Linked DNA regions of Hydrogenophilus thermoluteolus. The protein of the gene in region 2 binds, or shares a complex with, the protein of the main gene of each other region. Links are inferred from orthologs where the notes say so. Each region holds a gene or a part of one and is shown on either strand. Other genes may lie near its edges.

Evidence for each region. Proteins that work in one complex are often made in the same cells at the same time.
Region 1: the proteins of HPTL_RS02930 (region 2) and accD are in contact, whole or in part, in a solved structure (PDB 8UXZ), measured with the Escherichia coli proteins. The link is inferred for Hydrogenophilus thermoluteolus from one-to-one orthologs.

The regions. Positions count from the first base shown.
Region 1 is NZ_AP018558.1:1,287,844-1,291,263, reverse strand. Bases 573-3,420 are described here. They hold accD (acetyl-CoA carboxylase, carboxyltransferase subunit beta), read left to right. Parts: upstream 573-1,455; coding sequence 1,456-2,385; downstream 2,386-3,420. Other genes in these bases: folC (bifunctional tetrahydrofolate synthase/dihydrofolate synthase), read left to right, coding at 2,405-3,420; trpA (tryptophan synthase subunit alpha), read left to right, coding at 602-1,453; trpB (tryptophan synthase subunit beta), read left to right, coding at 573-605. In the rest of the region: more of trpB, read left to right, coding at 1-572.
Region 2 is NZ_AP018558.1:595,651-603,424, reverse strand. The notes cover bases 2,593-5,579. They hold HPTL_RS02930 (acetyl-CoA carboxylase carboxyltransferase subunit alpha), read right to left. Parts: upstream 4,574-5,579; coding sequence 3,611-4,573; downstream 2,593-3,610. Other genes in these bases: argH (argininosuccinate lyase), read left to right, coding at 5,200-5,579; HPTL_RS02925 (MaoC family dehydratase), read right to left, coding at 4,590-5,033; tilS (tRNA lysidine(34) synthetase TilS), read right to left, coding at 2,593-3,597. Also shown: ilvC (ketol-acid reductoisomerase), read left to right, coding at 1-560; HPTL_RS02940 (cation:proton antiporter), read left to right, coding at 666-2,543; more of tilS, read right to left, coding at 2,467-2,592; more of argH, read left to right, coding at 5,580-6,597; HPTL_RS02915 (fructosamine kinase family protein), read left to right, coding at 6,636-7,517; grxD (Grx4 family monothiol glutaredoxin), read right to left, coding at 7,560-7,774. UniProt on the Escherichia coli protein: Component of the acetyl coenzyme A carboxylase (ACC) complex. First, biotin carboxylase catalyzes the carboxylation of biotin on its carrier protein (BCCP) and then the CO(2) group is transferred by the carboxyltransferase to acetyl-CoA to form malonyl-CoA.

The DNA.
Region 1 (3,420 bases), 690 kb from region 2 along the record:
CCCACCCCTATCCGATGATGGTTCGCAATTTCCAAGCGGTGATCGGACGCGAATGCCTCGAACAGATGCCGGCGCTCGTCGGGCGACAGCCCGACTACGTGATCGCGTGTGTTGGCGGGGGATCGAACGCGATCGGCATCTTCTATCCCTACCTTCCGTACGAATCGGTGCGGCTCATTGGGGTCGAAGCCGCCGGCGAGGGGATCGCCACCGGGCGACATGCCGCGAGCCTCACCGCTGGCTGTCCAGGGGTGCTCCACGGCAACCGAACCTATCTCTTGCAAAACGAAGATGGGCAGATCATCGAAACCCATTCGATCTCGGCTGGCCTCGACTACCCGGGGGTTGGGCCGGAGCACGCGTGGCTGAAAGAGATCGGCCGTGCGGAATACGTTGCGGTGACCGACGACGAGGCGCTGGCTGCGTTTCACGACCTGTGTCGCTACGAAGGCATCATCCCTGCGCTCGAATCGTCGCATGCGCTCGCGTACGCAGCCAAGATTGCGCCGACATTGGCCAAAGATCGGATCCTTTTGGTGAACCTCTCAGGGCGTGGCGACAAAGACATGCATACCGTTGCCCAGCGTTCGGGGATCACGCTATGAATGCTGCTTCCAACCGCATCGACACCCGGTTCGCACGCCTTGCTTCCGAGCAGCGCAAAGCGCTGATTCCGTTCGTGACCGCGGGTTTTCCCACTCCGGAAGTAACCGTCCCGCTCATGCACGCGATGGTGGCGGCTGGGGCCGACCTGATCGAATTGGGCGTGCCTTTTTCCGACCCGATGGCAGACGGCCCGACGATTCAGCGCGCCAGTGAACAGGCGCTCGCAAACGGGCAGACGTTGGCGAAAACGCTCGCGATGGTCGAAGCGTTTCGCGCGCAAGACCGTGAGACTCCCGTCGTCCTGATGGGGTACCTCAATCCGATCGAAGCGATGGGGTGGACACGTTTCGTCTCCGAAGCCGCACGCGTGGGGGTCGACGGGGTGCTCACCGTCGACCTGCCTCCCCAAGAGGCGCACGAACCGGCTCGGTTGCTCCAAGCAGCTGGGATCGCACCGATCTTTCTGTTGGCACCCACCTCGCCAGAGACGCGCGCACGGGTGGTTGGCGAACTCGGTCGCGGCTACGTCTACTATGTGTCGCTCACCGGCGTGACAGGCGCAGGGCACCTCGACGTTGCCGCGGTGACTGAGCGCCTAGAAGCGTTGCGGCAGTGGGTCACGTTGCCCATTGCCGTGGGGTTTGGGGTCAAAGACGCTCAGTCGGCGCAAGCGATTGCCAAAGTAGCCGATGCTGTGGTCGTCGGTAGCCGTTTGATCGAAGCGATCGACGCCGATCCGGCCAACGCCATTGCCGCAGTCTCCGAATTGCTCACCACGCTGCGTGCAGCAGTCGATACGGTAGCGGCAACGGCGGAACCGCGCGGTAGCGAGAAAGGAAACGAATGACGATGAACTGGTTGGACAAGATCATTCCGCCGGGTATTCGGCGGGTCACGAGTGGGGTGCGCAAAAGCGTACCCGAAGGGTTGTGGACCAAATGCCAGGGGTGCGAAGCGGTACTCTATTCCGCCGACCTCGAAGCCAATCTGCGCGTCTGTCCCCAGTGTGGCCACCACCACCGTTTGGGCGCGCGCGCGCGACTCGACGCGCTACTCGACCCGGAAGGGCGTGAACCGATCGGTGACGAAATCCGGCCAGTCGATCCGCTGCGCTTCAAGGACAGCAAGCGCTATACTGAGCGCCTCAAAGAGGCGCAGCGCGCCACCGGTGAGCACGACGCATTGGTGGTGGTTGCGGGCACCGTGGCGCAAATCCCCGTCGTCGCCGCGGCGTTCGAATTCGAGTTCATGGGCGGATCGATGGGCTCGGTGGTGGGCGAGCGCTTCGTTCGTGGGGTGCGTGCCGCAGTCGAGCGCCGCGCCGCATTCATTTCGATTGCGGCAAGCGGGGGCGCTCGCATGCAGGAGGGGCTTCTCTCCCTGATGCAGATGGCAAAGACCAACGCGGCACTGGCGCAACTGGCAGACGCTCGCTTGCCTTATCTCTCGATCCTCACCGATCCGACGATGGGCGGTGTTTCTGCCAGTTTCGCGTTCATGGGCGATCTGGTCGTCGCCGAACCGGGGGCGTTGATCGGTTTTGCCGGGCCACGGGTGATCCAGCAGACCGTGCGTCAAACCTTACCCGAGGGATTCCAACGCGCCGAATTCTTGCTGGAGAAAGGTGCGATCGATGCCGTGGTCGATCGGCGCGAACTCAAATCGTGGGTTGCACGGGCACTGGGGGTGTTGATGGCCCAACCCCAACCCAACTCCAGTGAGGAGACAGCAACGCCTGAGGCAGAAGCGCTGTCCGATCCCGCGCACGGACAGGCGTGATGGCCCGTTTTTTTCACCCATGACTCCTCTTTCCACAACGCCCCTTTCGCCACCGTCTGAGCACGCGTTGCCTCAGAGCGTCGACGCGTGGTTGGCGCGGATCGAGGCGCGCGGCAGTGAAGCGCGCATCGTGCTGGGATTGGAGCGCGTTCGGGCGGTTTGGCAGCGGTTGTGGGGCGATCGCCCGTTTCCTCATCCGGTGATCACCGTTGCCGGTACCAACGGCAAGGGCTCGACCTGCGCCTACCTGGAGGCAATTTATCGCGCCGCTGGCTACCGCGTCGGTTGCTATACCTCTCCGCATCTCGTGCGTTTCCACGAACGGATTCGGGTCGGCGGAGTACCGATCGAGGACGCAGCGCTCATCGCGGCGTTTACCGCGGTGGAAACGGCGCGTGACACCGTCGCCCTGACCTATTTCGAATTCGTGACCCTTGCAGCGTTGTGGCATTTTGCCCAGACATCACTCGATCTCGTCATTTTGGAAGTGGGGATGGGCGGACGGCTCGACGCCGTAAACCTGATCGATCCCGACGTTGCGATCGTCACGACCGTCGATCTCGACCACCAGGCGTGGCTGGGGCCGGACCGTGAAGCGATCGGGCGCGAGAAAGCGGGGATCTTCCGCACCGGACGTCCCGCGATCGTCGCCGATCCCAACCCCCCGCAAAGTCTTCTCAATACGGCACATGCCCTGGCTGCGCCTCTTTTTCGCATCGGGGCCGAGTTCGGGTTCGAACCGCAGGAATCCCAATGGCGGTGGTGGTCGACCGCAGCAGGGCAGCGTGCGGGTCTGCCCGCGCCCGCATTGCGTGGCGAGGGGCAGTGGCACAACGCGTCGGCTGCGTTGATGGCGGTTTCGCTGTTACGTGATCGGTTGCCGGTGCCCCAACAAGCGGTACGAGAGGGGCTGCTCACAGCGACGCTGCCGGGTCGTTTTCAACTGTTGCCGGGACGCCCCCTCTTGATCCTCGACGTTGCGCACAATCCGCAGGCCACTGCGGCGCTCGCGAAGAACCTCCGCGCGCTCCGCTT
Region 2 (7,774 bases):
ATCAGGACCAAAGCGGCAAAGCGCGCGATCTTGCCCTCTCCTATGCCGCGGCGATCGGCGGGGCGCGCGCCGGAGTGATCGAAACCACGTTCCGTGAAGAGACCGAAACCGACCTCTTCGGCGAGCAAGCGGTGCTCTGCGGTGGGCTCGTCGAGCTCGTCAAAGCAGGGTTCGAAACCCTGGTCGAAGCGGGGTACGCCCCCGAAATGGCCTATTTCGAGTGTCTGCACGAACTGAAACTCATCGTCGATCTGATGTACGAAGGCGGGATCGCAAACCTCAACTATTCGATCTCGAACAACGCCGAGTTCGGCGAGTACGTCACCGGCCCCGAAGTGATCAACGCGCAGTCGCGCGAAGCGATGCGCAACGCGTTGAAACGGATCCAGACCGGCGATTATGCGAAGATGTTCATCCAGGAGGGGCAGCTCAACTATCCGGCGATGACCGCTCGGCGGCGGCTCAACGCCGAACACCCCATCGAACAGGTGGGGGCGAAGCTGCGCGCGATGATGCCGTGGTTGGTGCAGCACCGCTTGGTCGACCAGAGCAAGAACTGATCGACCCATCTCGATTCGATTCACACCGAAACCCTCACCCTCCGGGTGGGGGTTTTTGCGTGCACGATGTGTACAATTGTCTGACTAAAACTTCATCCTATTCTTATGAACGAAACCGTCTTCCTCACCCTTTCGGGCATCGTCGCCAGCGGCATCTTTGCGCAGTGGCTGGCGTGGCGGACCAACATCCCCGCGATCCTGTTTCTCTTGTTGCTCGGTATCGTTGCCGGCCCAATCACCGGCATTCTCGATCCTGACGCACTTTTCGGTGACCTGCTCTTTCCGATGGTGTCGTTGGCGGTCGCGGTGATCCTCTTCGAAGGGAGTCTCACGCTGCGCTTTGCCGAAGTCCGCGGGTTGAGCCACGTGATCTGGCGGCTCGTTTCGGTGGGGATGCTCGTCACCTGGGCGGTTGCGAGCGGCGCGGCGTATCTGTTCGTCGACCTGAGCCCCGGCTTGGCAGCACTCTTCGGCGCATTGGTCGTCGTGACCGGGCCGACGGTGATCGTACCGCTTCTGAGGTCGGTGCGCCCGAAACGCGCCATCGCCACGATCCTGCGCTGGGAAGGGATCGTGATCGACCCCATCGGGGCGCTGCTCGCGGTGCTCGTCTTCGAATTTCTGGTGATGAGCGCACGCGCGCAAGGCGCACCGTGGACCGACATCTTCTGGCTCTTTGCCAAAGTAGTGGCAGCGGGCGCGCTCCTCGGGTTCATCGGCGGTCAATTCCTCGGGCAATTGCTGCGCCGCCATCTGCTGCCTGAATACCTCATCAACGCTGTGGTTTTGGCGCTGGTCGTAACGGTTTTCACGATCTCCAATGTGCTGGCGCACGAATCGGGGTTGTTGGCGGTCACCGTGATGGGGATCCGTCTGGCGAACATGCGCGGCGTGCCGCTCGACAACGTGCTCGACTTCAAAGAGACACTCACGATCCTCTTCATCTCGGTGCTCTTCATCGTACTGGCGGCGCGGATCGACTTCGCGACGATGGGCGCCGTCGGTTTTGGCGCGCTCCTTGTGCTCGCGGCGATCCAGTTCGTTGCGCAGCCCTTGAAAGTTTGGGTGAGTGCCATCGGCAGCCCCTTGCGCTGGCAAGAAAAACTGTTGATCGCCTGGATCGGGCCGCGCGGGATCGTCGCCGCGGCGATTTCGGGACTTTTCGCGTTTCGCCTACAAGCCGAAGGGATCGCTGGTGCGGAAACGATCGTGCCGCTCACCTTCATCGTAATCGTCGGGACGGTATTGATCGCAAGCCTCACCGCTGCGCCGCTCGCGCGTCGTCTGGGCGTAGCCGAACCCGAACCGAAAGGGGTGTTGATTGTCGGTGCGCATGCGTTTGCGCGTGCGCTGGCTCAGGTGCTGGTGAAACTTGGGTACCGCGTGATCCTGGCCGATACCGATTACCTGGCGATCCGCCAGGCCCGAATGTCTGGGCTGGAAACCTTTTTCGGCAACCCCGTTTCCGAAGCGGCAGACCGCAAACTCGACCTCAGCGACATCAATTTCCTGTTGGCGCTCTCCCCTTCGCCGGAGCTCAACGCATTGGCAGTCCTGCGCTATGAGCGTGAGTTCGGCACCGGTAACGTCTTCGTTTTGCAAACCGAAGGGGAACGCAGCGGTTCTGCGAAAGCGCGTCTCACCGAAGAGGTGTTGGGCCGTCGGCTCTTTGGCGAAACGGTGACGCTGGAGCAGCTACTTTCATGGGTAGAAGGTGGTGGCAAGATCTCGACGACCAAATTGACCGAGACCTTCGACTGGGCAGCGTACCAAAAACGCCTGGGAACGCGCGGCGTCGTGCTCCTGACGGTGACACCGTCGGGACTCCTCAAGGTGGTGGACGATCATTTCGCACTCAAACCGGGCGCTGGCTGGACGGTGGTTGCTCTGCTTGCGCCTGAGGCGGTCACGGCGTTGGACGAGGTGGCGTCAACCACACCCCCTGCCGATCCGCACACAGCAGCGCCTGCGCCGTCAGCCTGAACGTCCAGCAAGCGTGCTTTCGCGCACTGCGGTGCGCAGCGAGCTGCCGCAGCGCTTCGTCAAGGCGCGCCTCAGGCGGTGGCTGCCAACCGTTTGCCTGTAGCGCCCAGCGCAGCAGATTGCGCTGGCGATGCGCCGGAAGGGCACTAAAGGAATCGAGTCGCCACCGCCCCGCACCGTCCACAATCGCCGCGGCGTCGATTTCGGCCAGGTCCATGAGGCACGCGTGCGCCTCTTGCATCACGCGCGCGGTACGCTCGCTAACGGCGTCGAGCCCTGGCCAGGTACGGCGCAATGCGGGCAACAACGCATGCCGCAGCGCGTTACGACGCATCCCGCCGTGGGCCTTCGTGTCGAACGTCTGGTTGGTGGGATCTTCGTGCCAGGTGATTCTCTGTTCGCGCAGATAGGCAACGAGTGCGCTTTTAGGAGTGGTCAGCAACGGGCGCCACAGATTGAGACGAACCGTGCGACCGTCATACGCCGCAAGGCACGGGTCGCACGCCACACGGGACTCAGGTTCTGAACACACCAGCGGAAACGGCCCCCATGGGCGCATTGCGCCCAACCCCAGAACGCCGCTGCCACGCAGCAGACGGAACCAGAAGGTTTCCACTTGATCGTCGCGGTGGTGCGCAGTGACGACGGTGATGCGCAACGGCGTCAGCCGGTTTTCGGAGCGCGCCAGCTCGGCTGCCCAATCGTGCGCGAGTGTTGCGAGCGCCCGATAGCGCGCACGCCGCGCCGCTGCCTCCAACCCCAAACGGGAGCACAGGTACGCATCGACCGTGACGCGCGCGGCAAAGAAAGGGACCCCCCATGCGGCGCACTGCTCGGCGCAATGGGCCAACCACGCGTCCGCTTGCGCTTGCAGCCCGTGATGGACGTGCGCAGCGGCAAGCGGCACCGCCCGGCGCTGAAACGGCGGTTTACCGGCGCGTCGCGCTGCTAGGAGACCATGCAGCAACGCGGTACTGTCTGCACCCCCGGAAAACGCGACCAAGAACGCGTCGCTTTCTTGCTGCGCGGTATCGAGCGCCGCCCACGGCGGCAACCGGGAGGTGCGCCTACGCGGCGACCTGGAAGCGCCCATACGCGGCTAGCCGTTCTTGACGGCGCGCCAACAAGGCTTCGCGCGAAAGGGCCTGGAGTTCGGACAACGTCTGCGCCAGGTGCGCGCCCAGCGTCGCGTACATCTCTTCGGGGTAGCGGTGCGCGCCGCCAACTGGTTCGGGCACCACCGCGTCGATCAACCCCAACTCTTTGAGCCGTGGCGCGGTGATGCCCAGGATCTCCGCTGCGTCGGACGCCTTTTCGGCGCTCTTCCAAAGGATCGAGGCACACCCTTCGGGGGAGATCACCGAATAGATGCTGTGCGCCAGCATCGCGACGTGATCCCCCACCGCGATCGCGAGCGCCCCGCCCGAGCCCCCTTCACCGATCACCGTGACGATCGTCGGGGTTGCGAGCTGCGCCATCTCGTAGATCGCGCGCCCGATCGCTTCCGATTGGTTGCGCTCTTCCGCGTCGATTCCCGGAAAGGCGCCCGGCGTATCGACGAAGGTGAAAAGCGGCAAGCGAAACTTCTCCGCCAATTTCATCAGGCGAACCGCCTTGCGGTACCCTTCCGGGCGCGGCATCCCGAAATTGCGCCGAATCTTCTCTTTCGTGTCCCGCCCTTTCTGATGACCGATCACGACACACGGCTGCCCTCGAAAGCGCGCCAGCCCCCCCACGATCGCCGGATCGTCGGCGACGTGGCGATCCCCTTTGAGCTCGACGAAATCGGTAAAGAGCGCCGCAACGTAATCGAGCGTATAGGGCCTAAGGGGATGGCGTGCCACTTGGGTCGTTTGCCACGCGTCGAGCTTGCGGTAGAGATCTTCGAGGAGTTTGCGCGCCTTCTTTTCCAGCTTCTCGATCTCTTCGCTGAGGTCGACCGCACTCCCCTCCTGGGTACGGCGCAATTCCCCGATGCGCTCTTCCAGTTCGACCACCGGGCGTTCGAATTCGAGAAAGACCCGCTTCATCTCGCTCATGAGTGACTCACCCCTGCCGCGGCGGGATATAGATCGTCGCCTCTCCTTCGACCACAACCGTCTCACCAACCAGACAGAGCGTTTCGAGGACGACGCGGCGCTTTTCAGGCACCACCTCTTTCACGGTGACCCGGGCGACGACGGTATCGCCCACATGGACCGGCGCGCGGAAACGCAGCGATTGACTGAGGTAGATCGCCCCGGGCCCTGGAAGCTTGGTGCCCAATACCGCAGAAATGAAGGCCGCCGAGAGCATCCCGTGCGCGATCCGCTCTTTGAATTGGGTTTGCGCCGCGAACTCCGCGTCGAGATGCACCGGGTTGGTATCCCCAGAGACCCCTGCGAAAGCCAAGATATCGGCTTCCGAAACGGTACGGCCGATTTCGGCAACCATTCCGGGTTGCAAATCGGCGATGTCGTACCCCAAAGTGGCTGCGAAATTGCGCGCCATCGCGTTCTCCCTATGCGCAGTTTTGATTCGAACTATTCTAGCATGCCGCGTTGCGGTAAAAGCGGCTCGGTGCCAGGGGTAGCGTTAGAATGGACGTTGCAACCAGCGTGAAGGGGTTCCGCTACGGTAGACTTATGGCTGAGCAGAGAAGCGCAAGGAAACCGTGATGACAAACGACGCAACGCACAAGACCTGGTCGGGCCGGTTCGACGAACCGGTTTCGGAACGGGTCAAACGGTACACGGCAAGCATCCCGTTTGACTGGCGCTTGTGGCGCCACGACATCCAAGGGTCGCTCGCGCACGCGAGGATGCTCGCCAAGCAAGGGATCATCAGCACCGAGGATCTTGCCGCGATCGAACGCGGTATGGCGCAAATCGCGCAAGAGATCGAAAGCGGTGCGTTCGAATGGTCGCTCGACGACGAAGACATCCACCTCAACATCGAACGGCGCTTGACCGCGTTGGTGGGGGATGCGGGTAAACGGCTTCATACTGGCCGCAGCCGCAACGACCAGGTGGCGACCGACATCCGTCTCTGGTTGCGCGACGCGATCGACGAGATCCGCAGCCGCATTCGCACGCTGCAAACGGCACTCTTGGGCCTTGCCGAACAGCATGCGGCAACGCCGATGCCCGGATTCACCCATCTGCAGGTGGCACAACCGGTCACCTTCGGCCACCACCTCATGGCCTACGTGGAGATGCTGGAGCGCGACTGGGAGCGGCTCACCGATTGCCGCCGCCGCACCAACCGCTTGCCGCTGGGCGCTGCCGCACTTGCCGGCACCACCTACCCGATCGATCGGTGGGCCGTTGCCGAAACGCTTGGGTTCGAAGAGTTGTGTCGCAATTCGCTCGATGCGGTGAGCGACCGCGACTTCGCGATCGAATTCTTGAGTGCGGCCAGTCTGGTGATGATGCACCTCTCGCGCTTTTCCGAAGAATTGATCCTGTGGATGACGCCCCGCTTCGGTTTCATCGACTTGGCGGACCGCTTCTGCACCGGCAGCTCGATCATGCCGCAGAAGAAGAACCCAGACGTTCCCGAACTGGTGCGGGGCAAAACCGGACGCGTCTATGGCCACCTCGTCGCGATGCTCACGCTGATGAAGGGGCAGCCGCTCGCGTACAACAAAGACAACCAAGAGGACAAGGAGCCGCTCTTCGACGCCGTGGATACGCTGAACGATACGCTCGCGATCTACGCCGAGATGGTCGCGGGTATCCGGGTGAAGCCCGAAGCGATGCGCGCCGCGCTCCAAGAAGGGTTCGCCACCGCAACCGATCTTGCGGACTACCTGGTGAAAAAAGGGGTGCCGTTTCGCGATGCCCACGAAATCGTCGCGCGCGCCGTGCGCGCCGCGGAACGGCAGGGGATCGACCTTGCCGAGCTCCCGCTCACCACACTGCAGCAGTTTTGTCCCCAGATCGAAGAGGACGTGTACGAGGTGCTCACCATCGAAGGGTCGCTTGCAGCACGCGCCCATATCGGTGGCACCGCACCCGAGGCGGTGCAAGCGGCGATCGCGCACGCGCGGGCACGAATCGCGCAACGCGGGTAGCCCGCGATTGGGCTCGGGAGAAGAAACGGCAAGCCGTCATGATCGACTGGTCCACATACCTTCCGGCCCTGTTCGGCCACGCCACCCAAGTCGCCGAAGCCACTGCGCTTGGCGGGCAGTTCGACCGCCATTGGCGCCTGACCCTTCAGGACGGAACGCGGTGGTTCGCCAAAACGGCCCCTGCGGCGGCGGCCGACCGCTTTGCCGCCGAAGCCGATGGTCTCTCGGCACTCGCGCAAACCGGTGCGGTGCGGGTGCCGGAGGTGATTGCGCACGGAGTCGATGCCGACAGCGATACGGCGTACTTGATCCTGACGTGGCTCGACCTTCGGCCGCTTTCCGCAGCGCGCGCCGAAGCGGCGGCACGGGCGTTGGTGGCGTTGCACGAAGCAGCCCCTTTTCCCGACCGCTTCGGCTGGCATCGGGACAATTATTTAGGGGCAACGCCGCAGCAAAACGGTTGGGAACCCAATTGGGCCCACTTTTTCGTAACGCGGCGCATCAAACCGCAGCTTTCCTGGGCCAAACGCAACGGCTTTTCCCGGGACGCAGCGGCGCGCCTCGAAGAAGCGCTGGAGGGGCTGCCGGCACTCTTTCTCGAATATGCCCCTCGAGCGGCGCTCCTGCACGGCGACCTGTGGTACGGCAACATCGCCGAGAGCGCCACAGGTGAGGTGGTGCTGATCGACCCGGCGGTCCATCAAGGCGACCACGAAAGCGAATTGGCGATGATGGAGCTCTTCGGCGGGTTCCCGCCCGCGTTTTACGCCGCTTATCGAAAACTTTCGGGGCTTCACCGCGACTACGAACGGCGAAAACCGCTTTACACGCTCTACCACATCCTCAACCACTTCAACCTCTTTGGCAGCGGGTACGCTCGTGAGGCGGAGCGGTTGATCGCGCGGCTCACCGGTGGCTGATGAACGGCGCGTCGACACCCTCCGGGAGCGGCGCGTTGCGGCTCAGGTGGCGACCACACCCGCCTCTTGCAACAGTTTTTGCAATTCGCCGCTTTGGTAGAGCTCGCGCGTGATGTCACAGCCGCCGATGAATTCGCCATTGATATAGAGCTGCGGAATCGTCGGCCAATTGGAGTACTCTTTGATCCCTTGCCGGATCGCCTCATCCTCGAGGACATTCACGGCAAAATAGTCCTTGACGCCACAGAGGTCGAGGA